DNA from 4 places in the Streptomyces sp. NPDC093065 genome. Region 3 is predicted to be linked to each of the others. Evidence: riboswitches for the same ligand, from Rfam matches in the RefSeq annotation. Region 3 holds a riboswitch; each other region holds the start of a gene.
What was found. Region 3 has a riboswitch for cobalamin ahead of nrdI (class Ib ribonucleoside-diphosphate reductase assembly flavoprotein NrdI). Riboswitches for the same ligand answer to the same signal wherever they lie in the genome.
Positions count from the first base shown of each region.

Region 1 (7,298 bases), on a different contig from region 3:
CGGTGATGCCGTGCAGCGCGAGCACCACCGGCGCGCCCGGTGCGGCGGCCGGCCAGCGCAGCACGGCCAGTTCACCGCCGGCCACGGGCACCCGCAGCTCCTCGTACGCCGGGAATCCGGGACCGCCCGCGGCGGGGCGGGGCGTCGGGTCGTGCCTCGGGGTGTCACTCACGGGGCGGGAGCCTCCTCGCGGTCGGTCGCGGGCGGAAGGAGCGGCCCGCGGAATACTGGACGGCTGCTGGACGACACGGGCCCGGGGCGGCCGCCGGGACCGTACGCGGTCGGCCCGGCCGAGACCTCGTGCCTCCACGTGCCGGCTCACGGGGCGGGAGCCTCCTCGCGGTCGGTCGTGGCGCGGGCGGTGCGGGCGGCGCGCAGCCGCCGGGGCAGGCGGACCACGCCGCCGGGCAGCAGGTATATCACCGCGACGAACAGCGCCCCGAGCAGGAACAGCGGCTGGGACAGCGGCACCCGCAGCACGGCGGGCAGGTCGGCGACGCCGCCCGAGCCGGCCAGGTCGCCGAGCCGGTGGTCGGCCCAGGTGTAGAGGATGCCGCCGAGCATCGGACCCCAGCGGGTGCCGGAGCCGCCCAGCACCACCATGACCAGCAGGGACAGGGTGAAGTCGGAGGTGGTGGTCTGCGGGGTGGCGCCGCCGGTGAGCAGCAGGTAGACGATGCCGCCGAGCGCGGCGAGGGTGCCGGCCAGGACGAAGGCGATCAGCTTGAAGCCGTACGGGCGCAGGCCCAGCATCTCCACCCGGCGTTCGTTCTCCTTGATGCCCTCCCAGACCCGGCCGGTGGGCGAGCGGACCGCCCAGTGGACGACGGCGAGCACGAGGACCAGGTAGGCGAGGGCGATCCAGTAGAGGTTGGCGGTGTGGCCGATGCCGACGAGTGAGGCCGGCAGCCGGTCCGCCGGGGCGGCCCTGCCCTCCTCGCCGCCGGTGATGCCGCCCGGGTCGCGCTGGACGAGGATGGAGCCCGCCTGGGCGAAGGCGAGGGACACCATGGAGAACCCGATGCCGCCCCGGCGTGGTCGGCTTGCTGTCCTAGTGCCGTGACCGGGAAAGTTTGCCGGGTAGGCGGTGCAGAACGACGTGGCGCCGATCGGCTGGGGGTTGTCGTACCCCCGGTGTAGCGTCCGGGCCGGAGTCAGATCATGTTCTGTGGTTGACGGAGGCGCGCGGATGACAAGTACGACGGGTGAGGCCATGGTGGGCGGCATCCCAGCTGAGCAAGATCCAGGCGCAGGGCGCCGTTCGGTGAACGCTGAACTCGCCGCGCTCAAGGGTGCCCTGGACAGCCAGCGCGCGCACGTCGTTGGGATCCTCGAAGGGGTCTCGGAGGAGGATCTGCGGCGGCCGGTGCTGCCCAGCGGTTGGAGCTGCCTGGCGTTGCTGCGCCACCTCACGGTGGATGTCGAACGCTTCTGGTTCCCCGGAGTGATCGCGGGCGAACCGGATGTGGCCGGACAGCTCGCGGCAGGCGCGGAGGCGCACTGGTACGTCCCCGAGGGGATGAGCACCAGGGAGGTCTTCGCCGACTACCGGGCGGCCATCGCACGCGCAGACGTCGTGCTCGCCGCCGCCAACCTGGACCAGGAGCCTGCCGCGTGGCCCGTGGACATCTGGCCGACCTGGCGGCTGCCCGACGTGCGCCGCATCCTCATCCACGTGCTCACCGAGGTCGCCTGCCACAGCGGTCACTTGGACGCGGCACGCGAACTGATCGATGGCACCACCTGGCTCGGCGGCAACCCCTACGCTGGATAGTCCTCTGCCCCAGTGAGCAGCATCGAGATCTTCAGGCCGCGGTGGCGAGAGGCCGGCCGCCCCAGCGGGTTCCCTTCTCGCTGCGAACACGGGCTCGTTCACGACGCTGAGCGGCCAGAACAGCGGGGTGCCGGGAGTGGGACTGTAAATCGTTCGGTGTAACTCCCGATCATGGAGGATGCATCGATGACCAGTGAGAACGTGACCGGACCCGAGGCCGTCGAGCCCGCGAAAGCTGTGCCGGCGAAGGCGGTGGACGACCAGTTGATCGACGAGCTGGTGGGTCGTGCCCAGGCTGAGGGCCTGCAGTTGACGGGTGAGGGCGGGCTGCTGCAGCAGCTGACCAGGCGGCTGCTGGAGTCCGCCCTGGAGGGCGAGATCACCGATCACCTCGGCTATGACAAGCACGATCCGGCGGGCAAGAACGGCGGCAACTCCCGCAACGGCAAACGCTCCAAGACGGTGCTCACCGATGTCGGCCCGGTGGAGATCACCGTGCCCCGCGACCGCGACGGCTCGTTCGAACCGAAGATCGTCAAGAAGCGGCAGAAGCGCCTGACCGGCATCGACGAGATGGTCATCTCGCTGGCCGCGAAGGGCCTGACCACCGGTGAAGTCCAGGCCCACCTGGCCGAGGTCTATGGCGCCGAGGTCTCGCGCCAGACCATCTCCACCATCACCGACAAGGTGCTGGAAGGCATGGCCGAGTGGCAGAGCCGGCCCCTCGACCCGGTCTATCCGGTCGTCTTCATCGACGCCATCCACGTGAAGATCCGCGACGGTGCGGTCGCCAACCGGCCCATTTACGTGGCCCTGGCGGTCACCACCGAGGGCCGGCGCGAGATCCTCGGGCTGTGGGCCGGGGACGGCGGCGAGGGCGCCAAGCACTGGCTGCACATCCTCACCGAGATCAAGAACCGCGGCGTCAGCGACGTGCTGATGCTGGTCTGCGACGGGCTCAAGGGCTTGCCGGAGGCGGTGGAGACCGTCTGGCCGCGGACCATCGTGCAGACCTGCGTGGTGCACCTGCTGCGGAACTCTTTCCGCTATGCCGCCCGCCAGGACTGGGACAAGATCGCCAAGCTTCTGAAGCCGGTCTACACGGCGCCGACCGAGGAGGCCTCTCTGGAGCGGTTCGCCGAGTTCGCCGACGCTTGGGGCCGGAAGTATCCGGCAATCGTGAAGCTGTGGGAGAACGCCTGGGAAGAGTTCACCCCGTTCCTGCGGTTCGACACCGAGATCCGCCGCATCGTCTGCACCACCAACGCGATCGAGTCGGTGAACGCGCGGATCCGCCGGGCGGTCAAGGCCCGTGGACACTTCCCCAACGAGCAGGCCGCCCTGAAATGCGTCTACATGGCGATCATGTCCCTCGACCCCACGGGCAAGGGCCAGGTTCGCTGGACCATGCGCTGGAAGACCGCGCTGAACGCCTTCGACATCACCTTCGACGGCCGCCTGTCGGCAGCCCGCCAGTAGTCCCAACTACCCCAGTTACACCGCTCGTTTGACAGACCCGCTCATCGCCCTGTGGGGCGGGGTGAAGACATACAGGGCAAGGATGTCGGGGCAGGGGGCGACACCAGGGCCGCCAGCCTGCACCCAGGCGGTGATGTCTTCGGTGGCGTCAGGGTCGTTGACGAGGCCGAGCCAGACCGGTCGGGCTCCTGCGGCGCGTGCGACGGCGGAGGGCTGGACGACGATCACGTTGGCGTGTTCGCATACGTCGAGGCAGTCGGATACGCGGACCGGGACCTGCTCGGTAAGGCGCGCGAGTTGCCGGTCGTGGTCCACGCCGGTGATTTTCGGGGTTCCGCAGCAGCAGTCCCGGCATACGACAACGCGGCACGGTGCCGGTTCGGGTGAGGTGTGCTCCGTGCCGACCGCTTCAGGGTGCTGTCGGGGCATCGCTCGTCACGCTCCTCTTCGGGGGAGATCCGTCCCGGGCGGCTGGGCGCAGGAAGCGGATCACGGGGTGGCCGGGTTCGTGCGTGACCTCGGTATGGACGCCGTAGACCTGCTCGATGAGGTCGGGGGTGAGGACCTCGGCGGAGGTGCCCTCGGTGACCGCGCGGCCGTCGTGCAGGACGAGGAGGCGGTCGCAGTACATGGCGGCGAGGTTGAGGTCGTGCAGGGCGATCACGGTGGTGACCGGCAGGGCCGCGACGAGTTCCAGGAGGTCGAGCTGGTGCTGGATGTCGAGGTGGTTGGTGGGTTCGTCGAGGAGGAGTTCGCGGGGTTCCTGGGCGAGGGCGCGGGCGATCTGGGTGCGCTGGCGTTCGCCGCCGGAGAGGGTGTGCCAGGACTGGCCGGCCCGGTCGGTCAGTCCGGTGCGTCGCAAAGCCTCGGTGACGGCTGCCGCGTCGGCCGCGGTCGGGGGTGTCCAGGCTCGCCGGTGCGGGATGCGGCCGAGGGCGACGACGTCCCGGACGGTCAGTTCGGTTTGGGTGTGGGTGTGCTGCTCGACGGTGGCGATACGGCGGGCGGTGGCGCGGCGACCGACGTCCATGAGCGGGCGACCGTCCAGGCTCACGACTCCGGTGCTGGGGGCGAGGACCCCGGCCAGCAGCCTGAGCAGCGTCGACTTGCCCGAGCCGTTGGGACCGAGCAGACCGACCGTCTCGCCGGGGCGCAGGGTGAGGGTGACGTCGTCGACGACTACCTTGTCACCGATGCGCCGTACGACGCGGTCCGCGTGCAGGCTGGTCATGCTCTTCCCCGTCCGCGGTAGAGGACGATCACGAACGCCGGTACGCCAATGAGGGACGTCACCACGCCCACCGGGACCTCCTGGGGGTCTAGGACGGTTCGGGCGAGGGTGTCCACCCACACCAGGAAGACGGCTCCGGTCAGCGCGGTGACCGGCAGCAGGCGGGCGTGCCCGGAGCCGGTGAGGGTGCGGGTGGCGTGCGGCAGGACCAGGCCGACGAATCCGATCGCTCCGGCGCAGCTGACCAGGGCGGCGGTGAGCAGCGCGGTCGCGCAGAGCAGGACCAGGCGGGTGCGGGCGACCCGGACCCCGAGTCCCGCGGCGGCTTCGTCGCCGAAGGCGAACGCGTCGAGGGTTCGGGCGTAGCCGAGGCTGACGACGAGCACCACCGTCAGGACGACGGTGCAGAGCAGTACCTGTCCCCAGTCGGCGCCGGTGAGCGAGCCGAGCAGCCAGAACAGCACGCCCCGGGTGGTCTCGGCGTCCGCGGAGGTGAGGACGATGAAGGAGGTCAGCGCGGAGAACAGCTGCATGGCCGCCACCCCGGACAGGACCACCCGGTCGGTGCTGCCGCCGAGGGTGTGGCTGAGCAGCAGCACCAGGGCGAAGGAGACCAGCGCGCCCAGGAAGGCGCCCGCCGACAGGGACACCGCTCCCCCGCCGACGCCCAGCACGACCACGGCGACCGCCCCGGTGGACGCGCCGGAGGAGACCCCGAGGACGAAGGGGTCAGCGAGCGGGTTACGCAGCAGCGACTGCATGACCGCGCCGCAGACGGCGAGTCCGGCCCCGCACACGGCGGCGAGCAGGGTGCGCGGCATGCGCAGATCCCAGACGATGCCGTCCCGCAGCGGCGCCAGGGTGCTCTCGCCGAGGCCGAGATGGGCCGCGACGGCGGCCCAGACGTCCCCTGTCGAGATGTCCGCCGGTCCGATCGTCACGGCGACGGCGATCGACACGAGCAGCGCGGCCAGTCCGCTGCCCGTCAGCAGCAGGGAGCGGATGCTCACTTGGCGAGGCCGAAGTCGCGCAGACCTGCTGCGACCTTCTCGATCCCCTGGATGGTGCGGATGGACGGGTTCATCGCCTGCCCGCTCAGCAGGACGTACCGCTTCTTCTTCACGGCGGTCAGATTGCGGGTGGCGGGGTTCGCCTCCAGGAAGCGGATCTTGGCCGCGGCGGTCTCGGCGGTCTGCTGCTTGCGGGTCAGGTCGCCGATCACGATGACGTCGGGGTCGCGGTCGGCGACGGTCTCCCAGTTGATCTGGGGCCATTCGTCGTGGGAGTCGGCGAAGGCGTTCTTCGCGCCGACCGCGCGCGTGATGGCGCCCGGCGCGCCGCAGCAGCCGGCGAGGTACGGGGACTGGGAGTTGGCGAACCAGTACATGAGGGAGACGTCGGATGCGTGCAGTCCGGCGGTGGCCGTGCTCACCCGCTTCTTCAGCGAGGCGACGAGCTTCTCACCGCGCTCCTCGACGCCGAACGCGCGGGCGAGATCGCGTATTTCGCCGTAGACGGCGTCGAGGGTGAGCGGTTCGCTGCGCGAGCCGTCGCCGCCGCTGTCGTTGTCCTTGCCTGCGCAGTCGGAGGGTGAGACGTAGGTGGGTACGCCCAGCTTCTCGAACTGCTCGCGGGTGGCGACCCCGCCCTTGCCGAGGGTGGAGATGAACGAGGCGGTGACGAAGTCGGGTTCGGCGTCCAGGACCTTCTCGAAGGACGGGTTGTTGTCGGCGAGGCGCGGCACGGTGGCGTTGGCCTTCTCCAGGCCCTTCATCACCGGGTCGGTCCAGGTCGCCGTACCGGCCATGCGGTCGGCGAGGCCGAGGGAGAGCAGGATCTCGGTGGTGCCCTGGTTGAGGGAGACGGCCCGCTTCGGGGCCGACTTCAGGGTGACCTTGTGGCCGCAGTTGTCGAGGGTCACCGGGTAACCAGCGGCTGAGGTCTCCTCCCGCTTCGCGTCACCCGCGTCGGAGGAGCCGCACGCGGTGAGCAGCAGGGCGGACGCGACGAGCAGCGCCGGGGTATGGAGGAGGGCGGGGGTGCGGAGCACGGGCATGCCTCTGGGGTCGGGGCTCGTTCGCGGAGCCGGCCTACGGACGTCCCCCGCGCTGGGCGCGAAGGTGCCAGCAGGTCTTCGGACTCGGGTTCGTCCGGCCGGGGCGCCTTCCCGGTCTCCCAGTGGCGTCGTGCCCCGCCCGTCCCCCTCACCGCTGCGCGTCAGTTCCGGATTCGCACCGGATTCCCTGACCACGGATGTGGTTCGACTGGCCTGTCGAGGCTATCAAGGTAATCGCTGGGTCAAGTCGTGTGATCGGTCACGGGGTACGGCACGAAGGTGCTGGTGTTCTGGTCGATCCGCAGCGGACGGCCGAGCGGGGGTGCCCCGCGCTGGGGGCAGTCGAGGCGATCGCAGACGCGGCAGCCCATGCCGATGGGGGTGGCGGCGGAGGTGCTGGTCAGGTCGAGTCCGTCGGAGTAGACAAGGCGGTGGGCGTGGCGGATCTCGCAGCCCAGGCCGATGGCGAAGGTCTTGCCTGGTTCGCCCCAGCCGCCACGGTGCCGGGTGACCGCTCGCGCGGTCCACAAGTACCGCTGCCCGTCGGGCATTTCGGCGATCTGCACGTGGATGCGGCCGGGGGCCGCGAACGCCTCGTACACGTTCCACAGCGGGCAGGTGCCGCCGGCCCGGGAGAAGTGGAAGCCGGTGGCGGACTGGCGTTTGGACATGTTGCCGGCGCGGTCGACGCGGACGAAGGAGAAGGGCACGCCGCGCAGCCGGGGGCGTTGGAGGGTGCTGAGGCGGTGGCAGACGGT
Region 1 is NZ_JBIVPJ010000009.1:172,773-180,070, reverse strand. Features, by position in the region: gene ACIQFU_RS18190 (alpha/beta fold hydrolase) at 1-172, opposite strand, end outside; partial or broken gene ACIQFU_RS18185 (branched-chain amino acid ABC transporter permease) at 319-1,026, opposite strand; gene ACIQFU_RS18180 (DinB family protein) at 1,265-1,774, shown strand; partial or broken gene ACIQFU_RS18175 (IS630 family transposase) at 1,806-1,907, opposite strand; gene ACIQFU_RS18170 (IS256 family transposase) at 1,961-3,253, shown strand; gene ACIQFU_RS18165 ((2Fe-2S) ferredoxin domain-containing protein) at 3,269-3,682, opposite strand; gene ACIQFU_RS18160 (ABC transporter ATP-binding protein) at 3,663-4,484, opposite strand; gene ACIQFU_RS18155 (FecCD family ABC transporter permease) at 4,481-5,494, opposite strand; gene ACIQFU_RS18150 (ABC transporter substrate-binding protein) at 5,491-6,540, opposite strand; cobalamin riboswitch at 6,592-6,768, opposite strand; gene ACIQFU_RS18145 (short-chain fatty acyl-CoA regulator family protein) at 6,783-7,298, opposite strand, start outside.
Region 1: linked by a shared signal. The riboswitch ahead of ACIQFU_RS18150 (ABC transporter substrate-binding protein) and the one ahead of nrdI (class Ib ribonucleoside-diphosphate reductase assembly flavoprotein NrdI) in region 3 are both predicted to bind cobalamin.

Region 2 (7,298 bases), on a different contig from region 3:
TCCGGGTCGGCGCGTGCAGCACCCGCACGGTCGCCGTCCGCGAGGCGACCTCGCCCTTCGGCCTCCAGGCCGCCGCGTACGCCGCCGACCGCAGGTCGAGGACCAGCCCGTCCCCGGCCGCCTCCGGCAGCACCTCGGCCATCGGCGCCCGCCAGTACGCGCCCAGCGCCCCGAGGCCGGGCAGCTTCACCCCCATCGAGCACCGGTAGGAGGGGATCCGGTCGGTCACCCGCACGGCACCCCACAGCCCGGAGAACACCAGCAGCGACCTGGCCGCCCGCCGCTTGGCGGCCGCGTCGAGGGAGGCCAGGTCCAGGGCGTCGTACAGCACACCGGTGTAGATCTCCCCGGCCGGACGGGCGCCCGCGGTCGGCAGCTCCACGTTCTTGGCGACCTCGCCGCGCAAGCCCTCGCTCAGCCCGAGCACCTCGCGCGCCTTCTCCTCGTCGCCGGCGCACAGCTCGACCAACTCGCCGAGGACGGCCTCCCGGGCCGCGGTGAGCCCCGGCAGGGACAGCGACCCGGTCTTCAGCGGGGCACCCCGGCCGGACGCGGCCTTCCCCTCGGACGGCGGCAGCAGGACAAGCACACGTACTCCTTCACATCGAGCTGGGGCCCCCGGTCAGGGTACGGCGTGCCCCTCCCGTGCCTGCTCGACGGCCCGTACGAACGCCCCCGGATCGTCGGCGTGACAGCGCACCACGCGGATCTCGCGCCGCCGCCCGAAGAAGGAGACGTGGGCGACGGGTTCGGCGAGTTCGACGATGACGGAGGTCTGGGACTGCACCGCGAGATCGAGCTGCCCGTCCGCGGACTCGTGCGTCGTGCGCAGCTCGCGCCGGACGGAGGCGATCCGCTCCAGCGGTATCCGCAGATCGACGTGGAGAGCCCGGCGGATGCGCAGCACGCCCGCACCCGGGTCCAGAACATGCGGCCGGACCACGGACGCGGCGTGCAGCCCGACCACCATCACGACGGTGTACACGTCCAGTACCAGCATCACGTGGTGCGCGGTGGGCCAGTCCCGCAGCAGCACGGACAGCATCACGGACTCGACGACACACACGAACGTGAGCCCGGCCATCATCGCGCCCTGCCCCCGCGCGTACCCGAAGACGGCCCTGCCGGCCGCCGCGTCGTGCGTCCGCCGGGCGGCCCACAGCCACAGGCTCGCCCACAGCCGTAGCTCGTGCCGGACGAGCAGGTACGCGAACGCGGCGGGACCGGTACCCCTCATGACCGCCGCCCCCGGGAGGCGATCTCCATGGCCCGCCGGACCGCCTCCGCCTGGGCCGGCGCGAAGTCGGCGTACAGGGCGCGCAGCAGACCGTGGCCGGGGTCGAGGTCGAAGCCCTCCTCGGGCAGCAGCTCGGCGGGCATGCAGTCGGCGAGTACGCGGGCCGCCTCCGCCACGCCGGGGTCGTCGGCGCCGGCGTCGGCCAGTTCGTCGAGCAGCGCATAGGCGCGGCGGGCCCGTGCCGCCGCCTCCGGCGAATCCAGGGCACCGCGCATCGCGGCCAGCAGCCCTTCCCGCTCCTCCGGGGCGACGGTGCTTTCCAGCAGCGCCAGCATCTCCCGGTCCCGCAGGGCCATCGGCGAGCCGGACACGTCCCCGATCCCGGCGAACAGCGCGGCCAGCTCCGGCGACACCGGCCCCTCGGCCGGCACCCCGCCCTCCGCCTCCAGCAGCGCCCGCAACCGCGCCCGGCGGGCCCGGATCGCCGCCTCCTGCCGCGCGAGATCCGCGTCCAGCTCCTCCAGCACCTCGGCCAGGTCCTTCCCGGCGTCGTCCGCGAGCACGTCCCGCACCTCCGCCAGCCCGAGCCCCAACTCGGTCAGCCGCCGGATCCGGGCCAGCACGACGACATGCCGCAACGTGTACGTCCGGTACCCGTTGGCCAGCCGCTCCGGCTCGGGCAGCAGGCCCTGGTGGTGGTAGTGCCGCACGGTCCGCGTGGTGACGCCGACGGCGCCGGCGAGTTCTCCGATCCGCATGGCCCCAGTAGAAACGTTGACGTTGCGACAGGGTCAAGCGGACAGGCTCCGCGCTCCTGGACACCGCGGGCTTCCTCTGATCGTCTGGGAGGAGGGGGTGTGCAGCGATGACGGGCGCGCGCGAGCAGGCACGGTGGAGCAGGGCCCGGCTGGGACGGGGCGGTCCGCCCCTCGACCTCCTCACCGCCCGCTTCGACCGGCACGTCTACGCCCCGCACGCACACGACGAGTACACGGTCGGCGTCACCGTCGGTGGGCTGGAGGTCATCGCCTACCGGGGCGGGCACATTCACTCGGGGCCGGGCTCCATCGTCGTCCTGGAACCGGGCGAGGTGCACACCGGCGGCCCCGCCGCCCCCGAGGGCTACTCCTACCGAGCCCTGTACGCGGCCCCGAACCTCCTCACCGACGGCGCCCGGCCGGGCACCGCCTTCCCGCACTTCCGTGAACCCGTCCTCGACGACCCGGAACTCGCCGCCGCCCTGCGTGCCGCGCACACGGACCTGGCCCGCTGCCCCGACCCCCTGGAGGCGGAGTCCCGCCTGCCCTGGCTGCTCACGGCGCTGGCCCGCCGCCACTCCACGGCCCGCGCGGCCGACGACGCGGTCCCCGGCGCCGACCGCGTCGCCCGGGTCGTACGCGACCGCCTCGCCGGCGAACTCCTCGCCCCGCCGTCCCTGGCGGCCCTCGCCACCGACCTCGGCCTGTCCCGCTACCAACTCCTGCGGGCCTTCCGTACGGCGACCGGGATGCCGCCCTACGCCTGGCTCGCCCAGCACCGGGTGGCCAGGGCGCGCGGGCTCCTGGACGCGGGCCTGCGACCGGCCGAGGTGGCGGCCCTGGTGGGCTTCGCCGACCAGGCGCACCTGACCCGCTGGTTCCGGCGGGTCCTCGGGGTGACCCCGGCGGCGTACCGCAACAGCGTTCAAGACCGCACCGGGTGAGGCGTCCGAGACTCGCCGCATGACTGCACGCGGCTGGTTCCTGTTCTCCCTGATGGGAGTGGTCTGGGGCATTCCCTATCTGATGATCAAGGTGGCGGTGGACGAGGTGTCCCCGTCAGGAGTGGTGTTCACGCGCTGCGCGCTCGGCGCGGCCCTCCTGCTCCCCTTCGCCCTGCGCAGGGGAGACCTCCTCGGCACCGTACGGGCCCGCTGGAAGCCCATGCTGGCCTTCGCCGTCATCGAGATCATCGGCCCCTGGTGGACCCTGACGGACGCCGAGCGGCACCTGTCCAGCTCCACCGCCGGGCTGCTGATCGCGGGCGTGCCGATCGTCGGCGTGCTCCTGGCCCGCTTCTTCGGAGCCGGGGAACGGGTCGGCGCCCGCCGCATCACCGGACTCGGCCTCGGCCTCGCAGGCGTCGCCGTCCTCACCGTGCCGCACCTCACCGGCGGCGACGCCCGCTCGCTGGCCGAGGTGCTGGTGACGGTCGTCGGTTACGCCACCGCCCCCCTGATAGCCGCCCGCCACCTCAAGGACGTCCCCACCCTCCAGCTCATCACCCCCTGCCTCACCCTGGCCGCCGTCGTCTACGCCCCCGCCGCCTTCCTGACCCGGCCGTCCGCCCTCCCCTCGGGCGAGGCCCTGGCGGCCCTGGCCGGCCTCGGCGTCGTCTGCACCGCGATCGCCTTCGTGACCTTCCTGGAGCTGATCAAGGAGGTCGGCCCGGTCCGGGCCGGCGTCATCACCTACGTCAATCCGGCGGTGGCCGTCGCGGCGGGCGCTGTCTTCCTGGACGAGGACCTGACCCTCGGCATCGGCGTCGCCTTCACCCTGATCCTGGCCGGCTCGGTCCTCGCGACCGCCGCCGCCGGTCCGAGGCGGGAGCCCCGCCGGGTACCATGGTCGACACGGCAGACGAGCCGGGCGGGCGGCCGCGTGAAGTCCCTCACGGGACTTCCCGAGGAACGTCCGGGCTCCACAGGGCAGGGTGATGGCTAACGGCCACCCGGGGTGACCCGCGGGACAGTGCCACAGAAAGCAGACCGCCCGGGACTTCGGTCCCGGGTAAGGGTGAAACGGTGGTGTAAGAGACCACCAGTGCCCAGGGCGACCTGGGCAGCTAGGTAAACCCCACCCGGAGCAAGGTCAAGAGGAGACGCCTTCTCGGAAGAAAAGGCGTCTCTGCGCGGACGATCGAGGGCTGCCCGCCCGAGTCCGCGGGTAGACCGCTGGAGGCCGGTGGCAACGCCGGCCCTAGATGGATGGCCGTCGCCGGCGGGCCCGCGAGGACCCGCCGGAACAGAACCCGGCGTACAGCCCTGCTCGTCTGCCGCCCGGTATTTCCGCAGGTCAGAGGCCATGTTTACCGACTGAACAAACCCTCGGGGTCGAATCCGGGTCGAATTCGACCTGTGGGTATCGTCGTTTCTGTCTGCTGCCCGTGTGGCGTATCCGGGCATTTCGGGTGTCAAATGCGGTCCAGTGTCGCTCTGTAGCAGACATCTCGGATCTGATGTGCTCGGAAGTATATGTACGAGGTGTCTCCTTGCCGGCCTGATCTGGCTGAACCTGAGCACCGATTGGGTGTTCTCCAGCCGCTTGCGGCTTGTCGAGGCGGTTGTCGATGGCGCCCTCTCCTGTGTCGCGGACGTGCTGGACTGAACCCCGGTGCGGTGGTGCGGACTGTCCTGAATGGGTGTAGGTGCTCGTGCGCGGTAAGGACTTGTGTGGCGGTGGTCAGGCTCTCTCTGTGTGACTGGCGGACCTGCCCCGTCTCTGCGCTGCCTTCGCGGCGGCCGGCCACCTCGATATCCGGGGTGCCCACGTGCTTCTTGGGTCGCCTCCCCGCTGGGGGCGCGCCTGGGCTCGGCGGGAGAGTGCGACACGCGGCGGCGGATCACGATGGTGGGCTCTGGCTGCCTGTGCGGCCAACTGTCCAGACGTGGTTCCGAGTCCTAGGTCCGACGCCTGATCGGCAACAGCCCTTCTTGCTGCTAGCGTGCAGATGCACATCATTCGCAATTATGTCGGAGGGCATTGGACATGCCGGTGTACACGCTCCCGGAACTTCCGTACGACTACTCGGCGCTGGCCCCGGTCATCAGCCCCGAGATCATCGAGCTGCACCACGACAAGCACCACGCCGCGTACGTCAAGGGCGCCAACGACACGCTGGAGCAGTTGGCGGAGGCGCGGGACAAGGAGACCTGGGGTTCGATCAATGGCCTGGAGAAGAACCTGGCCTTCCACCTCTCCGGCCATATCCTGCATTCGATCTACTGGCAGAACATGACCGGCCCGAAGGACGGCGGCGGTGAGCCCCTGGCCGCGGACGGCGTGGGCGACCTCGCCGACGCGTTCACCGAGTCCTTCGGCTCCTTCGCGGGCTTCAAGGCCCAGCTCACCAAGGCCGCCGCCACTACGCAGGGCTCGGGCTGGGGCGTCCTCGCCTACGAGCCCGTCAGCGGCCGGCTGATCGTCGAGCAGGTCTACGACCACCAGGGGAACGTCGGCCAGGGCTCCACCCCGGTCCTGGTCTTCGATGCCTGGGAGCACGCCTTCTATCTGCAGTACAAGAACCAGAAGGTCGACTTCATCGATGCCATGTGGGCCGTGGTCAACTGGCAGGACGTGGCCAAGCGCTACGCCGCTGCCAAGGAGCGCGGCGACAGCCTGTTGCTCGTGCCCTGAAGCCGTAGCCGACCCCGCAAGGATGTCCTGCTCGTGATCGTCTTCTCACCGCTCACCGGCAGGCAGCACAAGGAGGGGCTTCCGCGAGGACAGGCTCGCGGAAGCCCTTCTTGACATGACAAAGCAGCGACTTCTGGTGACAGGACATCAACTGACCGTAGGATGCGGGAGCTTCGTGCCTCACCGTCCGTGTCCTAGGCCTGTGGGCACGGAGGCGATGGAACGACGACCGCTTACGCGCGCGACGGGGGAAGCCGGTGGGAGTCCGGCGCTGACCTGCAACCGTGTGTGGCCCGCAGCGGGCCGCGAGTCGGGATGCCCGGCGTGCGCGCAAAGAACGCTTCCCACTGTCATGGTCTACAGGAGGGCCCAGTCTTGCGCCGCGCATCCGCACACCGCACCCTGATCACCGCGACCGCTCTCGGTCTCGCACTCGCCGCGTCCGCCCCGGCGGTCGCCCAGCCCCAGAACACGTCGGACACGAACGCTCCCGTCAGAGTCACCCTCACCGTGCAGGGCCCGGACGGTCTCCTCTTCAAGGGGAAGATCAGAACCCGCGGGCACGACGTCACGACCACGACCGGCGGCACGCACCACTGCGACGGTACCAACGGCGGAGCGAACCCCTCGGCCGTTCCGACGCCCACGGCCGCCCTCGACGACGCGGCCCGCAAGCGGCACTTCACCTGGGACGGGGCCTGGTACGCCTCGTTCGACGACTTCTTCGTCGACACCATCAAGGACGTCAGCGGCGGCAGCTCCGCCTACTGGAACATCTCCGTGAACGGCACCTCCACACCCGTCGGAGGTTGCCAGTTCAAGCTGAACGCCGGTGACAAGGTGGCGTTTACCTGGACCGCGTTCTGATCGCAGCAACTTACAGAGTGCGGGCCTCGGACGCGGTGACCGGCTCCCCGGCCTGCACGCCGTGCAGGACATGGGCCAGCACCTCGGCCCCGCGCACCACCCGGGGCCCGGGGCGGTTGAAGTAGGACGGCCCATCCAGCACCCAGACTCGGCCGGACCGTACGGCGGGCAGCTCCGACCACCCCGGCAGCCCGGTCAGCAACTCCGCTTCCCTAAGGGTCCGTTCGGGCGGGAGGCCGCACGGCAGGACGAGCAGCACGTCCGGCCGTGCGGTCCGTACCTCTTCCCAGGTCATCGGCTTGGTGTGCTCGCCGGGAGCGGCGAGGAGCGGGATGCCGCCGGCCGTCGTGATCTGCTCCGGCACCCAGTGTCCGGCCGGCCACAACGGGTCGAGCCACTCGATCGCCACGACGCGGGGCCGGTCGAGGCCGTTGACCGAGGCGCGAACCTGGTCGAGACGGGCCCGCAGTTCGGCCCGCCGCTGCCCTGCTCGCTCCCGTACGCCGAGAAGATCGCCGACTGTGACCAGGCAGTCCAGGACGTCGTCGAGGGTGCGTGGCTCCAGGCTGAGGACGCGGGTGTCCGCGTCGAGCAGCCGTACGGTCCGGCTGACCTTCTCGTACGAGACCGCGCACACGTCGCACAGGTCCTGGGTGAGCACCACGTCGGGCCGCAGGGCCGCCAGTGCATCGGCGTCGAGGGTGTAGAGCGAGGATCCGGAGTGCGCCGAGCCGCCGACCGCGTCGGAGATCTCCCGGCTGGTGAGTCTGTCCTGGTCGAGGTCGGCGCCGGTCACCACC
Region 2 is NZ_JBIVPJ010000009.1:131,419-138,716, forward strand. Features, by position in the region: gene yaaA (peroxide stress protein YaaA) at 1-589, opposite strand, end outside; gene ACIQFU_RS17970 (hypothetical protein) at 623-1,237, opposite strand; gene ACIQFU_RS17975 (MerR family transcriptional regulator) at 1,234-1,995, opposite strand; gene ACIQFU_RS17980 (AraC family transcriptional regulator) at 2,103-2,939, shown strand; partial or broken gene ACIQFU_RS17985 (DMT family transporter) at 3,022-3,738, shown strand; RNA gene rnpB (RNase P RNA component class A) at 3,857-4,270, shown strand; gene ACIQFU_RS17995 (superoxide dismutase) at 4,984-5,631, shown strand; cobalamin riboswitch at 5,841-5,973, shown strand; gene ACIQFU_RS18000 (DUF4430 domain-containing protein) at 6,007-6,498, shown strand; gene ACIQFU_RS18005 (cobalamin-binding protein) at 6,509-7,298, opposite strand, start outside.
Region 2: linked by a shared signal. The riboswitch ahead of ACIQFU_RS18000 (DUF4430 domain-containing protein) and the one ahead of nrdI (class Ib ribonucleoside-diphosphate reductase assembly flavoprotein NrdI) in region 3 are both predicted to bind cobalamin.

Region 3 (7,298 bases):
GAGCTCCAGCAGCGCGGCCGGGACGCGGGCCACCTTCTCCGCCAGCAGCCGATCGGCCCGCCGTCGGTCGCCCTTCGCGGTCAGTGCCGCGAACTCGTCCCGCACAGGTGTCAGCTCGTCGCCGGCCGCGTACAGCGGCGGTTCCCACAGCACCAACGACCGAACCGGCAGCCCGGATGCCCCGGCATGCAGGGCGACGGTGGCGCCATAGGACATCCCGACCAGGTGGACGGGGCGGCCAATTTTGGTGATCAGCGCGTCAAGATCCCCCACCTCGTCAGCGAAGCGCTTCGGTGATCGGCCCGGCCCGCTCGGGGCATACCCTCGGCGAGCGGGCATCCAGAGCTCGAACCGGGCGGCGAGATGTTCGGCCACCGGCTGCCAGGAATGCAGTCCACCGCCGGAGCCGTGGACCAGGACGACCGGTGGCCCCGACCCGAGCTGCCGGTAGCTGATGGCGGTTCCGTCGAAGGACTCCAACGACGCTGTGGCCCCGCAGGACTCTGACAAGTTGATCTCGCTCGGCATGCCAGGACCGTTGCACGGTCGATCCGGGGCGGTCCACCGAATTTCCCGCAGCTGAAGCAGCCACCCTCAGCCCGGCTCCATGATCCGCCGGACAGGCCTTAGACAAGATCGTCGAAGATCCGGCGGCTGTCCTCGCCGCCAGCACCTCCTCCCTGGCTGTCATGCGGCTCGGCATGGCGACCGCTCGCGCGGACCGGGTCGTCGGCCTGCACTTCTTCAAACCCGTTCCCGTACTGCCCCTGGTCGAGGTGGTCACCTCGCTGCACACGTCCACCGAGACGACCACCTCGGTGGAGGACTTCGCGGCCCGTACGCTCGGCAGGACGGTAGTCCACTCGAAGGACAGGGCCGGCTTCGTCGTCAACGCGCCGCTCATCCCCTACCTATTCTCGGCCGTGCGGATGGCGGACTCCGGGTTCGTCACGGTCGCCGACATCGACGCGGGTGTGGAACGGGGCTGCGCACACCCGATGGGCCCACTGAGACTGGCCGACCTCGTCGGCCTGAACACCGTGGCCTCCATCGCGGAATCCCTCTACGACGAGTTCCGCGAATCTCTCTACGCTCCGCCTCCGCTGCTCCAGCGGATGGCAGAAGCGGGGCTGCTGGGCCGGAAGACCGGCCGGGGGTTCCACACCTGCGACCAGGGCTGAGGGCCTGATAAGACGCGGGCCGAGGGGCACGCAGCGTCACAGGGGCGAGGGTCCCTGCGGCGTGACAGGGAGGGGCGGTGAGCGCGAGCGCGGCGTTCACCGGCCCTCCCGTGCCGGCCCACTGCCTTCTTCGGTCAGTCCGCGGCAGGCCATCGTGGACGACAACCCCATGATCGCCGTGTCCGAAACAGTTTCAGAGTCTGCTGACCATGCTCAGACAGCTCGGCAGCCAGACCGCCAAGCAGCGCCTGCTGCGCGACACCTTGGCCGACCTGAGCGAGTTCCTGGACACAGTGGCGCGCACCCCATGTACGCGCCGTAACCGGAACAGAACACTCCCCGAGAAGCCGGAATCCGTCCGACCATACCAGAACTTAGGTATACCTAAATTCCCACCACGACACAACATCTGGGCCGCGCATGCCGACCCAGTTCTAGATGTAGTGTTGTCGGTGCTGGTGGTTCGCCGGGCACTGTTGTGTTCGGCGGCGCAAGAGGGAACCCGGTGCAAAACCGGGACTGCCCCGCAGCGGTGAGCGGGAACAACCGCCGTCACAAGCACTGGGTCCACCATGCCGGGCCTGGGAAGCGACGGCCAGTAGGAGTCTCGTACGACACGAGACACGCCCGCGAGTCCGAAGACCTGCCACCGGTGCGCACGCCGGACAGCGGTGTGCGCGCTCCGAGGCCCCGAGGGAGGGCCAGGTGGCAGACGCACGGCCCCGGGTGAGGCGTATCGGTTTCCTCCCGTCGCCCCGGTGTTCCGCCGCACGTCCTGCACCGCTCCTCCTCCTGGTCCTCGGTCACGGACGGGAACGAGCGAGAGGAGACGGCGGCCGATGAGCGGTCTCGTGTATTTCTCCAGCGTCTCGGAGAACACCAGGCGCTTCGTGGAGAAACTGGCCCTGCCGGCAAGGCGGATCCCCCTGCACCCACGTCGTGAGGGCATGCCGCAGGTGACCGAGCCGTATGTGCTGATCACTCCGACCTACGGCGGCGGTGAACGCGCGGGCGCGGTGCCCAAGCAGGTGATCCGCTTTCTGAACATCGAGGCCAACCGGCTGCTGCTGCGCGGAGTCATCGCCTCCGGCAATACCAACTTCGGCGCCGACTACTGCCTGGCCGGCCGGGTGATCTCGGCGAAGTGCCGGGTCCCGGAGCTGTACCGATTCGAACTGCTGGGCACGGACCGCGACGTCCGCGCCGTGAGGGAAGGGCTGCAGGAATTTTGGACACGACACTCGTCAACCAGGCGGACGGCGGAGCGGCAGGCGGCATGAGCACCCTCCCCACGGCGGTCACGGTCCCCGCGGCGCAGCGCGAGTCGGTCGGCACGCGCAAGGACTACCACGCGCTCAACGCCATGCTGAACATGTACGACTGCGACGGCAATATTCAGTTCGGCGAGGACCGCGAAGCCGTACGGCAGTACTTTCTCCAGCATGTGAACCCGAACACCGTGGAGTTCGGGTCGCTCAAGGAGAAGATCGACTACCTCGTCGGACACGACTACTACGAGGAAGCGCCGATCCGGCGCTACCGCTGGGAGTTCCTTGAGGACCTCTACCGGCAGGCGTACGCGCACGAGCACCGCTTCCGCACCTTCCTCGGGGCGTTCAAGTACTACACGTCGTACACGCTCAAGACCTTCGACGGTTCCCGCTACCTGGAGCGCTACGAGGACCGGGTCGTCGCCACCGCCCTGTTCCTGGGTGCCGGCGACGAAACCCTCGCCTCGCGGCTCGTCGAAGAGATGATGACCGGCCGGTTCCAGCCGGCCACCCCGACCTTCCTCAACGCCGGCAAGGCCCAGCGCGGCGAACTGGTCTCTTGCTTTCTGCTCCGCGTCGAGGACAACCTGGAGTCCATCGGACGCGGCATCAACTCCGCCCTCCAACTTTCCAAGCGCGGTGGCGGCGTGGCGCTCCTGCTGACGAACCTGCGCGAGCAGGGGGCGCCGATCAAGAAGATCGAGAACCAGTCCTCCGGTGTCGTCCCGGTGATGAAGCTCCTCGAGGACTCCTTCTCCTATGCCAACCAGCTCGGCGCGCGGCAGGGAGCGGGCGCGGTGTACCTGCACGCCCACCACCCGGACATCATGCGGTTCCTGGACACCAAGCGGGAGAACGCGGACGAGAAGATCCGCATCAAGACTCTGTCGCTGGGCGTGGTCGTCCCGGACATCACCTTCGAGCTCGCCAAGCGCAACGAGGACATGCACCTGTTCTCGCCCTACGACGTGGAGCGCGAGTACGGCAGGCCGCTGGCCGACCTGTCGGTGAGCGAGCACTACGACGAGATGGTCGCCAACCCGCGCATCCGCAAGACCACGCTCAGTGCCCGCGAGTTCTTCAAGACCGTTGCGGAGCTGCAGTTCGAGTCCGGCTACCCGTACCTGCTGTTCGAGGACACGGTGAACCGGGCCAACCCGATCCCGGGCTGGATCAACATGTCCAACCTGTGCTCGGAGATCCTCCAGGTCAACACTCCCAGCACCTACGACGCCTCGCTCGGCTACGATACGGTCGGCCGGGACATCTCCTGCAACCTGGGCTCGCTGAACATCGCCGCCGCGATGGCCTCCCCCGACCTCGGCGCGACGGTCGAGACGGCGGTGCGCGGACTCACCTCCGTCTCCGACCAGTCGAACATCGACGCCGTGCCCTCCGTGGCGCACGGCAACGACCTGTCCCACTCCATCGGCCTCGGCCAGATGAACCTGCACGGCTACCTCGCCTCGCAGCGCGTCCACTACGGCAGTGAGGAGGGCGTCGACTTCACGAACATGTACTTCTACGCGGTCGTCTTCCACGCCCTGCGCGCGTCGAACCGGATCGCGATCGAGCACGGCACGGCTTTCGACGGCTTCGAGAACACGGCGTACGCGGACGGCTCGTACTTCGACAAGTACACCGAGCGGGTGTGGGAGCCGGCCACCGAGCGGGTGCGGACGCTGTTCACCGACGCGGGGATCGCCCTGCCCACGCAGGGCGACTGGCGCGAGCTGAAGCGGTCCGTCATGGAGCACGGCATCTACAACCAGTACCTCCAGGCCGTACCGCCCACCGGTTCCATCAGCTACATCAACGACTCGACCGCCTCCATCCACCCGATCGCCTCCAAGGTCGAGATCCGCAAGGAGGGCAAGCTCGGCCGCGTCTACTACCCGGCGCCGCACATGGACAACGACAACCTGGAGTACTTCCAGGACGCGTACGAGATCGGCTACGAGAAGATCATCGACACCTACGCGGCGGCCACCCAGCACGTCGACCAGGGTCTGAGCTGCACCCTCTTCTTCCGGGACACCGCCACCACCCGCGACCTGAACAAGGCGCAGATCCACGCCTGGCGCAAGGGCATCAAGACCCTCTACTACATCCGGCTGCGCCAAGAGGCCCTCGAAGGCACCGAGATCGAAAACTGCCTGTCCTGCACCCTGTGACCCCGCCCTCCCCCACCTTCTGGAAGCACGCACCATGACCACGACTCCCCCTGCACCGACCGAGCTGTCGGTCACGCCGCCCTCCTACCGTCACGACCCGGCCGCCCGGCTCCGGCCGGTCAACTGGAACCGCGTCACCGACGAGAAGGACCTGGAGGTCTGGAACCGGCTCACCGCCAACTTCTGGCTGCCCGAGAAGGTCCCGCTGTCCAACGACGTCAAGGACTGGCAGCAGAAGCTCACCGCCGAGGAGCGTACGCTCACGATGCGGGTGTTCACCGGCCTGACCATGCTCGACACCGTGCAGGCCACGGTCGGCGAGATCGTCCAGATCCAGGACGCCCGCACCGAGCACGAGGAGGCCGTGTACACCAACATCGCCTTCATGCAGGCCGTGCACGCCCGCAGCTACTCCTCTGTCTTCTCGACGCTCTCCACCACCCCGGAGATCGACGACGCCTACCGCTGGGCCGTGGACAACGACGTCCTCCAGCAGCGCTGCAAGACGGTCCTGGAGTACTACTACGGCGACGACCCGCTGAAGCGGAAGGTCGCCTCCACCCTCCTGTCCTCGCTGCTGCTGTACGCGGGCTTCTATCTGCCGCTGCACTTCTCCACCCACGCCCTGCTCACCAACACGGCCGACATGATCCGGCTGATCCTGCGCGACAAGGCCGTGCACGGCTACTACTCCGGCTACAAGTACCAGCGGGGCCTGGAGAAGCTCGACGCCGCCGGTCAGGAGGAAATGCGGGCGTTCACGTACGACCTGCTGGAGAAGCTGTACCAGCTGGAGCTCCAGTATTCCGGCGAGCTGTACGAGCCGCTCGGACTCATGGACGACGTGGCGGTCTTCGTCCGGTACAACGCCAACAAGGCCCTGATGAACCTCGGTTACCCCGCCCGCTTCGACGCCGAGGAGACCGAGGTGAACCCGGAGATCCTCGCGGCGCTGTCGCCCGGCGCGGACGAGAATCACGACTTCTTCTCCGGGTCCGGCTCCTCGTACGTCATGGGCAAGGCCGAGGACACCGCCGACGACGACTGGGACTTCTGAGAGGTTGCCGTGTCCGACACACCCCGTGTGCCCGCTCCCCGTGGCGCGTCCGACCGTCTCGGCTCGTGCGTGCTGCTCAAGCACGGCGAGATCTTCCTCAAGGGCCGCAACCGCCACCTTTTCACCGAGCGGCTGCACGACAACCTGCGCCTCGCACTGCGCGGGATCGGCGGCTCGACGTGGATCAAGACCGCGCAGAACGTGACCGTACTGGGCGGCCAGGTACCCCAAGAGGCTCTGCTGGAGCGGGCGCGCAGGGTGATCGGCTTCAACTCGGTGGAGCCGGCCGTGCGGGTGCCCAGCGAGCTGGAGGCCATCACCGCGGCGGCGGTGGAGGCGCTGGCCGACGCCCGGCACGGCGCCACGTTCGCCGTGCGGACCAGACGGCGGGACAAGCAGTTCCCGTTGACCTCGTCCCAGGTGGACGCCCACGTCGGGGCCGGGGTCCTGGCCCGGGTCCCCGGCCTGCGCGTGAACCTGGCCCGGCCCGATGTCGTCCTGGCGGTGGAGATCGACCGCAAGGAGACGTACCTGTCCCGCGAACGCCTCCCGGGCCTTACCGGGCTGCCCGTCGGTTCCAGCGGCCGTGCCCTGGTCCTGCTGTCCGGCGGCTACGACTCACCGGTGGCCGCCCATCGGGCCATGAGGCGCGGCCTGGCCTGCGACTTCGTACACTTCAACGGCGCCCCGTACACCAATCCGTCGTCGGTGTACAAGGCGTACGCCCTGGCCAGGGAGCTGAACCGCTACCAGCCGCCCGGCCGGCTGCACGTCATCGCTCTCGGGAAGGCCCAGAAGCAGATCGCCGTGGCCGGGGCGGGGCGGCTCCAGGTAGTGGCGCAACGCCGTCTGATGGTGCGCACCGCGTCGGCGCTGGCCGCACGTACCGGTGCGGAGGCGCTGGTGACGGGCGACAGCCTCGGCCAGGTGGCCAGTCAGACGCTGGCCAACCTGGTCGCCGTGGACGAGGCGGCGGCACTGCCCGTGCTGCGGCCGCTGATCGGCTGGGACAAGCAGGAGATCATCGACGAGGCCGCGTCCATCGGCACAGCCGGGATCTCGGTCTTGCCCGACGAGGACTGCTGCAGCCTGCTCGCACCTCCGCGGGTCAGCACCCGCGCCGGGCTGCCGCAGCTGCACTCCGTCGAGAGGCGTCTCGACCTGGACGAGGTGGTCGAGACGCTTCTCGACGCTGCTCAGGTGCTGTGTCCGGGGACGGACGCCGAGGAGGTGCCGGCCGCCTCGGACGACAGTTGTGCGGCCTCCGTCTGACGGGTACTCACGCCGCGCCCGGTACCGCCCGCTGGCCCGGGCCGTCGTACGAGGCCAGGGGGCGGATCAGCGCGTTGTGGGCAAGCTGCTCGGTGATGTGCGCCGTCCAGCCGGTAATCCGGCTCATCACGAAGATCGGCGTGAAGACCGGGATGTCGAAGCCCATGAGGTGGTAGGCGAGCCCGGCCGGGTAGTCCAGGTTCGGGTGTATCCCCTTGCGGTCGACCATGGCGTGCCGCAGGGCGGCGTGCAGGGTGGCGAGCCGGGTCACCTCCGGGTCGGCGACCCGCGCCACCAGCCTGTCCAGGGCGTCCTGCATGATCGGGACGCGGGAGTCGCCGTG
Region 3 is NZ_JBIVPJ010000015.1:89,203-96,500, forward strand. Features, by position in the region: gene ACIQFU_RS24900 (alpha/beta fold hydrolase) at 1-528, opposite strand, end outside; partial or broken gene ACIQFU_RS24905 (3-hydroxyacyl-CoA dehydrogenase family protein) at 624-1,181, shown strand; cobalamin riboswitch at 1,624-1,847, shown strand; gene nrdI (class Ib ribonucleoside-diphosphate reductase assembly flavoprotein NrdI) at 2,021-2,461, shown strand; gene nrdE (class 1b ribonucleoside-diphosphate reductase subunit alpha) at 2,458-4,626, shown strand; gene nrdF (class 1b ribonucleoside-diphosphate reductase subunit beta) at 4,661-5,683, shown strand; gene thiI (tRNA uracil 4-sulfurtransferase ThiI) at 5,693-6,955, shown strand; gene ACIQFU_RS24930 (bifunctional 2-methylcitrate synthase/citrate synthase) at 6,963-7,298, opposite strand, start outside.

Region 4 (7,298 bases), on a different contig from region 3:
ACCTCCCGGACGGCGGGGACCCCGCGGTAGGTGACCGTGACGCCGTGCGCGGCCAGCAGACGGGACCGTGGCTGTGCCGGTTGTGGGCGGACCGGGGGCGGGGTGCGGTCGGTGAGGGTCGCGCGCAGGGGTGCGGCGGCGCGGCGGGCGTCGCGGACGGACAGGGGCAGCGGGGACCATCCGGCCGCCCGGCCCAGTTCCACGATCGGGGGCGCGATGTCGGACGTGCGCAGGATGTCGGCGGGCGGGCCGATGCGGGCGTGGCCGTCGCCGGGGAGGTGGATGACGCGGTCGGCGTACTGGACGACTCTTTCGAGGCGGTGTTCGGCCATGAGGACGGTGACGCCGAGGTCGTGGACGAGGCGGGTGACGGCGGCGAGGACCTCTTCGGCTGCGGTCGGGTCGAGGGCGGAGGTGGGTTCGTCGAGGACCAGGACGCGGGGGTGGGCGGTGAGGACGGAGCCGATGGCGACGCGCTGCTGCTGTCCGCCGGAGAGTTCGTGCAGGGCGCGGTGGCGCAGGTCGGCGAGGCCGAGGAGGTCCAGGGTCTCCTCGACGCGTTTGCGCATGGTGGCGGGCGGGATCGCCAGCTGTTCCATGGCGTAGGCGAGTTCTTCCTCCACGGTGTCGGTGACGAAGCCGTCGATCGGGTCCTGTCCCACCACGCCCACGATGTCGGCGAGTTCGCGCGGGGGATGGTGGGCGGTGTCGCGGCCGTCGACGGTGACGCGGCCGTACAGGGTGCCGCCGGTGAAGTGCGGCACGAGCCCGTTGACGGCGCCGAGGAGGGTGGATTTGCCGACGCCGGTGTGTCCGACGACGAGGCAGAGTTCGCCCTCCGCCACCGTGAGGTCGACGTCGCGCAGGGCGGGCTCGGGGGCGTCGTCGTAGTAGACGGTGACCTGGTCGAAGGTGATCACGGGGTGTCGGCTCTCCGGGGTGGGGGTGCGAGGAATCCTGCGGTCCCGGCGAGCAGGATCGCGGCGGTGGGCACCAGCGGCAGCTCGGGCCAAGTCAACGGGTAGAAGGTGGGATTGAGCTGAGCGGGGTCGTAGCCGAGACCGGCGAAGAGCAGCACGGCGGCCAGCACACCGCTGCCCGCGACGGCCCACTCCGGCAGCCGCCACGGGTCGGGGCGGTAGGTGGTGCGGGTAATCCGGCGTCCGCCCAGCCGCAGCCCCGTCACGCACAGCAGCGCGCCCGCCGCCATCGCCGGGAAGCCCAGGAAGGCGGGGGCGGTGGCATCCAGCAGGCCGTACGCCCCGGCACACAGCCCGCACATGCCGAGCAGCATCAGCGCGCCCGTGATCCGACGGGAGCGGCGGGTGGCAGTGCCCGCGCGGCCATATCCGCGCGAGTCCATGGCTGCGGCCAGCCGCAGGGAGCGCTCCAGGGCGTCCTCCAGGACGGGAACCACGATGCCGCGCAGCGCCTTCAAGCCCCGGGTCCGTCCGGCACGCAACTTCCGGGCCCGGGCGACGCGTTGGACGCTCTGCACCAGCTGCGGCGCCACGCTGATCGCCACGGTGACGGCGACCCCCAGTTCGTACAGCGCGCCGGGCAGGACGCGCAGGGCGCGCTTGGGGTTGGCGAGGGTGTTGGCGGCGCCGATGCAGCACAGCATGCAGGCCAGCCGCAGCCCGTCGGTCGCGGCGGACAGCAGCGCCTCCAGGGAGACCGGGCCGCCGATGCGGATCCCGGCGTACCAGTCGGGGGTGGGGAGGTGCGGGAGCGAGAAGAGGAAGTGGTCGTGCGGGGTGATGCCAGTGGCGAACACGGCCCGGAAGACGACCCGGATCGCCACGACGGTCAGGGCCAGGTAGAGGTAGTAGCTGAAGCCGCGCGCCCAGGGGGCTTCGGTGCGGCGGGCGGTGACGACGTAGCCGAGGACGGCGAGCACGAGGAACAGCAGCAGCGGGTTGTTGGTACGGCTGACGGCGGTGGCCAGCGCCAGCGCCCACACCCACCAGGCGACCGGGTGCAGGATGCGCGGCAGCCGGCGACCGCCCTCCTCCGGCTGCCGGGGGCAGCCGGAGGGGCCGGCCGTCGATGAGACGGTCGTGCGCGCCATCGCCATCACTCGGTACGGCGACGGCGACGGCGTGCCTGGTACGCCGCGGCGCCGCCGATCAGCAACACGAGCGAGGCGCCGGCGACCACAGGCACGATCGATCCGGAGTCGTGCCGGGCATCGGCGGCCGGCGCGGCATCGACCACCCTGCTGCCGGGCGTCGGCGCGGCCTGCGCCGACGAGCTCGTTGTCGGGCTCGTCGACGGGCTGGGTGTCCGTGTCTGTGTCGGGCTGAGGCTGGGGCTTGGTTTCTTCGGCTTCGGCGACGGCGACTTGGCGGGCGCTTTTGGCGCGGGGCCGGTGTCGGCGTCGGGCGGCAGTTCGGGGGCCTTGGAGGTGGACGTCGGCCGACCGGTGCCGCCCTGCGGCCGGGTGTTGTGGGCGCGCAGCTGGTCGGGGGTGACGGTGGGGCGCCCTTGGGTGCCCTCGACGTTCGTGGCACCGAAGATCCACAGGTCGACGCTGCCGGGCTTCGGCTTGTAGAGCATGGCGCCGAGCTGGCTGTACTGCCAGTCGTCGGCTCCGGGGTCGGCGTGCCAGTAGGACCAGTAGGCGGAGGCGGGCGGGGTGAGGACGCAGTCGTCCTCGGCTGCGGTCGGGTACCGCTTCCCGTTCTTGTAGCCGCTGTAGCCGATCCGACAGATGAACGCCGGGCCGTCGTGTCCGGTGCCGGTGGTCTGCCAGCCGCCCTGGTTGAGGAGTTCGTAGCCCGTGGTCGGGGTCGTACCGCAGGAGCGCAGGACGGGGCCGCCCCAATGGCTGAAGTCGACGGCGAGGACCACTCCAGAGCTGGTGGTGCAGCGACCCATCGCCTGCGGGTCGGCCGCGGCGGAAGGGGCCGTCGCGCCCAAGGCTGCGGCCGTCAGAGCGAGAGCCGCGACGGCACGGGCCGCCGCCTTGAACAGAACGGTCACCGCTCGCCCCCCGCATCCGCGCGGCGGCGGGCCACGGCCGCCGTGCGCCATCCGGCGAGCACCAGCAGCGCGGCGATCGCGACAAGAGCCCCGAGCTGTACTCCGGTGGAGGCCAGCGCTCCCCCGCCGCTGCCCCCGCCGGTGCCGCCTGCCGTGTCGCCGGGGGTGACGATGTCGGGGGCGCTGCCGCTCGGGCTGGGCGTCGGCTGCGGCGAGGTGCCGGTGAGGCTGCGCTCCAGCGTGCCGAAGGAGATGCCGGTCGCGCCGCCCACGGCCTGGGTGGAGGCCCGCAGGTCGGAGCCCCGCTGGCCATCCTTCGCCACGTTGAACCCGCCGTCGGTGTTCTGCTGGGAGGCGAGGAACTTCCGCGCCCCGGCGACCTCGTCGGCGTACTTCCCGGCGTCCAGGGACAGCCCCTGCACCGCCAGGGCCGCCGAGTTGACGGAGTTGCCGGCCGCCCCGGGGAAGCCGCCGTCGGACAGCTGCTTCGACGCGATCCACGCCAGGGCCTTGCCAACTGCCTTCTCCGCTTCCTGTCCGCCGGCCAGGTCCAGGGCCATGGCGGCGATCGCGGTGGAGTCGACGTCGGAGTCGTCGGTGGCGGGGATCAGGCTCGGCCAGGCGCCGCTGTCCTGCTGGAGGCTCTCCAGGTAGGCGATCGCCTCTTTCGGCTTCGCCCCGGCCCGCACCTGAGCCATGACCGCAAGGGACTGGGCGAACACCGACGGCGCGTAGCGGTAGGCGCCCTGGGCTGCGCAGGAGCGGTCCGGTGCGGTGCTCGGCTTGGCGCATACGGCCTTGTCGAGCGCGGCGATCAGATCGTGCCCGGCGAAGTCGCGCGGGTTGCGGCCGACGGCCTCGGCGAGCAGGGCCGTCTTGCCCAGGGAACCCCCGGCCGCGTAGGTGGTGCCGACGCCGGTCCAGTCGTTGACGGTGCGGCCCTCGCCGTCCTTGCCCTGCTGGTCGAGGAAGTCGACGATGCCACGCAGCTTGGCGTTGTTCAGGCCGGTGGCGGCCAGGGCGTAGGCGCCGTCGATGGTGAGACCGAAGTCCGCCCGCGAGGTGCCGGGGCCGGAGGTGTAGTAGCGCCCCTGCTTGAGGTTGGCGGCGCGGGTGAGGTAGGCAACCCCCTTCTTCAGGTCGGGGCCGATGCCCGGCGCGTGCGTGGCCGGCGGGGAGGCGGGTGTCGTCGGCGGGTCGGTGGGTTCGGTCTTCTTCGTAGTGAGGGTGACCAGGCTCGTGCCGGTGCCGGCGAGGACGGCAGGCGGGGTCGGGTAGAGCGCCGGGTCGGTGGCGCCCTCCTCGAACCCGAAGCCTCCCCCGTCCAGTTGCTGCCGGGACAGCCAGCCGACGGTCGCGTCCGCGCGTGCGGTGTCGCCGAGCGCGCGCAGTGCCTGGGCGGCGTAGGCAGTCGGGTACACGCTGCCGGTGGTGGCGCCGGTGTAGCCGGGGAAGGAGCCGTCCGTGCGCTGCGCCGTGGTGAGGTAGGTCCGTGCCTTGGAGACGCTGGCGTCGTGGCCGCCCGCCCGGTGCAGCACGAGGGCGACCAGGCCGGTGGTGGCGGGGTCGCCGTCGCAGTACTCGCCCGAGCGGATGAGGATGCTGGTGATGCCGCCGTCGGTGCACTGGAGCTGGGTCAGCCGGGCGACCGCCTCGGCGGGCGGGGTCACCCCGGCGCGCAGCAGGGCCAGGACGGACAGGGCCTGGCCCTCGGTGTAGCCGGCGTTGCGGAAGTCGCCTTTGGCGGTGCAGCCGGGGGTGGGCTCGCCGGACTCGGGGCCCGCCGCGCACACGTTCTTGGTGAGGTCGCCGACGAGGTCGTGGCCGCCGAAGGCGCGCGGGTCGCTCTCGGTGGCTTCGGCGAGGAGGGCGAGCCGGGCGGCGGCGGTGGCGTCGGGGGCCTGGCCGGTGCCGGTCGGGTAGGCGTAGTCGACGGTGTGGGCGGCGAGGAAGGTGGTGACCTTGTCGAGTCCGGTGCTTTCGCCGTCGACGGCGGCGAGGGCGTAGGCCGTCTCTGTCGTGAGCAGGTAGTTGGGGGTGTCGGCGCCGTCGTCGACGATGCGTTCTCCGTCGGTGAGGCGGCCCTTGAGCCAGGCCGCAGCGGCCTTCGAATCGATCTGGCCCGGTCCCCCGGTAGGCGTGCCGCCGGGATCGGGTGTGCTGTTCCCGCCCGCGCGGACGTCCTCGGGGCTGAAGGCGGGCTTGCCCGTGCTGCCGCCGACGTCCGTGCCGCCGTAGACCCAGGCATCGACATCGCCGTTCCCCAGTTTGCGGTCCATGGCGCCGTACTGGCTGTAGGTCCACTCGTCCTGGCCGGGTGAGGCGGTCCAGTAGGACCAGTACGCGGAGGCGGGCGGCGTCAGGACACAGGACTCCTTGTCAGGAGTCGGGTACTGCGTACCGGAGTTGAAGGAGCCGTATCCGATGCGGCAGATGAAGCCGGGGCCGTCGTGCTCGGTGCCGGTGGTGGTGAACCCGGCGTCGTGGAGCAGGTCGTAGCCGGTGGTCGGGGTGGTGTCGCAGCCGCGCTGAAGGTCGCCGCCGAAGGGGGCGAAGTCGACGGCGACGATCGCGCCCTTGGTGGCGGTGCAGTCGCCGACGGGGTCAGCGCTCGCGGGGGTCGTCGTGAGGAAGGTCACGCAGGCGGCCAGCACCGCCAGCCACGACGCCACCATCGCTGTCAGGGCTTGGGGTCTGCTCGCCGCCCGCCCGTCTCTTCGCTTCCGGTTCCCCACCACAGCCCCTCGTTGTGTGGCCGGCGCGCAGGGGCGTGGCTGAGGGGCCTCCACCGCACGAGGCAGGCCCGGGCCGGGGAAGGCTGGTCGCACCACGCCGTAGTCCGCGACGGCGTCTGTTGCTGAAGAACACGCCCCAGGCAGTCCGGCTCGCCCGGCTGTTGCCGGGCCCACGGTTGCGGGTCAGCGCCGGGATTCGACCGGCTTCCCCTGGAACTTCTTGCGTATCAGCCGGATTTGAACATGGTTCACAGACACCGTCAAGGTGGGACACAGGCCACACCCGGAGTCGACCGGAGACCCGCTGGCGACGGGCAGGCGCCTGGGGTACCGTCCCGCACTGCCGAGTGGGGGAACCCGGTGGGAGTCCGGGGCTGACGCGCAGCGGTGTGGGACGGCAGGGGGCCGGCCCGAGCCCGAATGCCCAAGCGGCGCAGCACCTTTGGAAGCCGATCCACGCGTCCCGGACGGCGGCCCCACCCACCGCAGAAGGGTTCGGTCGGCGTCCTTTTCACCAAGGAGCAGGCCATGACCCGTCGTTCCGCCCTCATCCTCACTGCCGCCCTCGGCGCCTTCGCCCTGACCACACTTCCTGCGGCGGCGACCTCGACCCCAGCCCAGATCGCCACCTCGAAGACGAACGGCGTCACCTACCTCAAGTCCCTTCAGGCTGCAAACGGTTCGTACGCGGGATCGGGGCTGTCCAACGAGTGGGCGTTCAGCGCCTTCGCCGCATCCGGGACCGCCGCCGTGGACGTCACACCGGGCGGCGACACCAGCAAGAACGCCAGAACCGTCTACCGCAACCTGCTGGCCACCAGCGGCTGGCCGTCCTCCTCCCCCGTCGTCACCGACTACGAGCGCGCCACGCTCAACGCCTACGCCGCCGGCATCGACCCGGCCCGCGTCTCCGACGCCCGCAACCTGATCGCCGACATCTACGCCTACTGGCAGAGCGCCGAGACCGGCTACTTCGGCCCCTCCGCCAACTTCAACGGCACCGTCTTCGCCGCCCTCGCCCTCAACGGCGCGAAGACGACCGCCGGGCAGGTCCGTATCCCCCAGGCGCTGCGAGACGCGATCGTCACCCGCCTGCGCGCCAATCAGCACAACGACGGCGGCTGGAACTACAGCAAGGCCGAGGGCAACGCCACCCAGCTCGCCGCCGCCAGCGACATCGACATGACCGGCGCCGCCATGGCCGCCCTGTGCGTCTCCGGCGTGCCGAACACGGACACCGACATCGTGCAGGCCAAGGCGTTCCTCAAGAGCAAGCTGATCGCGAGCAGCGGCGCCTTCAACGCCCTGTTCGGCGTCAACACCGACTCCAACGGCTGGGCCGTCTCCGGCCTCAACGCCTGCGGCATCAACCCGCAGACCGGCGACTTCCTCACCGCCCAGGGCAAAACCCCCGTCGACTTCCTCATCGCCCAGCAGTTCAACCCCGGCGGCGGCTTCAAGTACCTCCCCAGCGACACCAGCCCCTCGGCCTACGCCTCCATCGACGGCCTGCGGGCGGTCGCCGGCGGCGGCTTCAGCGCCACCCCGCCCGTACCCACCACGACCGGCGCCCCGCAA
Region 4 is NZ_JBIVPJ010000009.1:139,216-146,513, reverse strand. Features, by position in the region: gene ACIQFU_RS18030 (ABC transporter ATP-binding protein) at 1-920, opposite strand, end outside; gene ACIQFU_RS18025 (energy-coupling factor transporter transmembrane component T) at 917-2,071, opposite strand; gene ACIQFU_RS18020 (hypothetical protein) at 2,077-2,985, opposite strand; gene ACIQFU_RS18015 (prenyltransferase/squalene oxidase repeat-containing protein) at 2,982-5,660, opposite strand; cobalamin riboswitch at 5,842-5,971, opposite strand; cobalamin riboswitch at 6,071-6,146, shown strand; gene ACIQFU_RS18010 (hypothetical protein) at 6,249-7,298, shown strand, end outside.
Region 4: linked by a shared signal. The riboswitch ahead of ACIQFU_RS18015 (prenyltransferase/squalene oxidase repeat-containing protein) and the one ahead of nrdI (class Ib ribonucleoside-diphosphate reductase assembly flavoprotein NrdI) in region 3 are both predicted to bind cobalamin.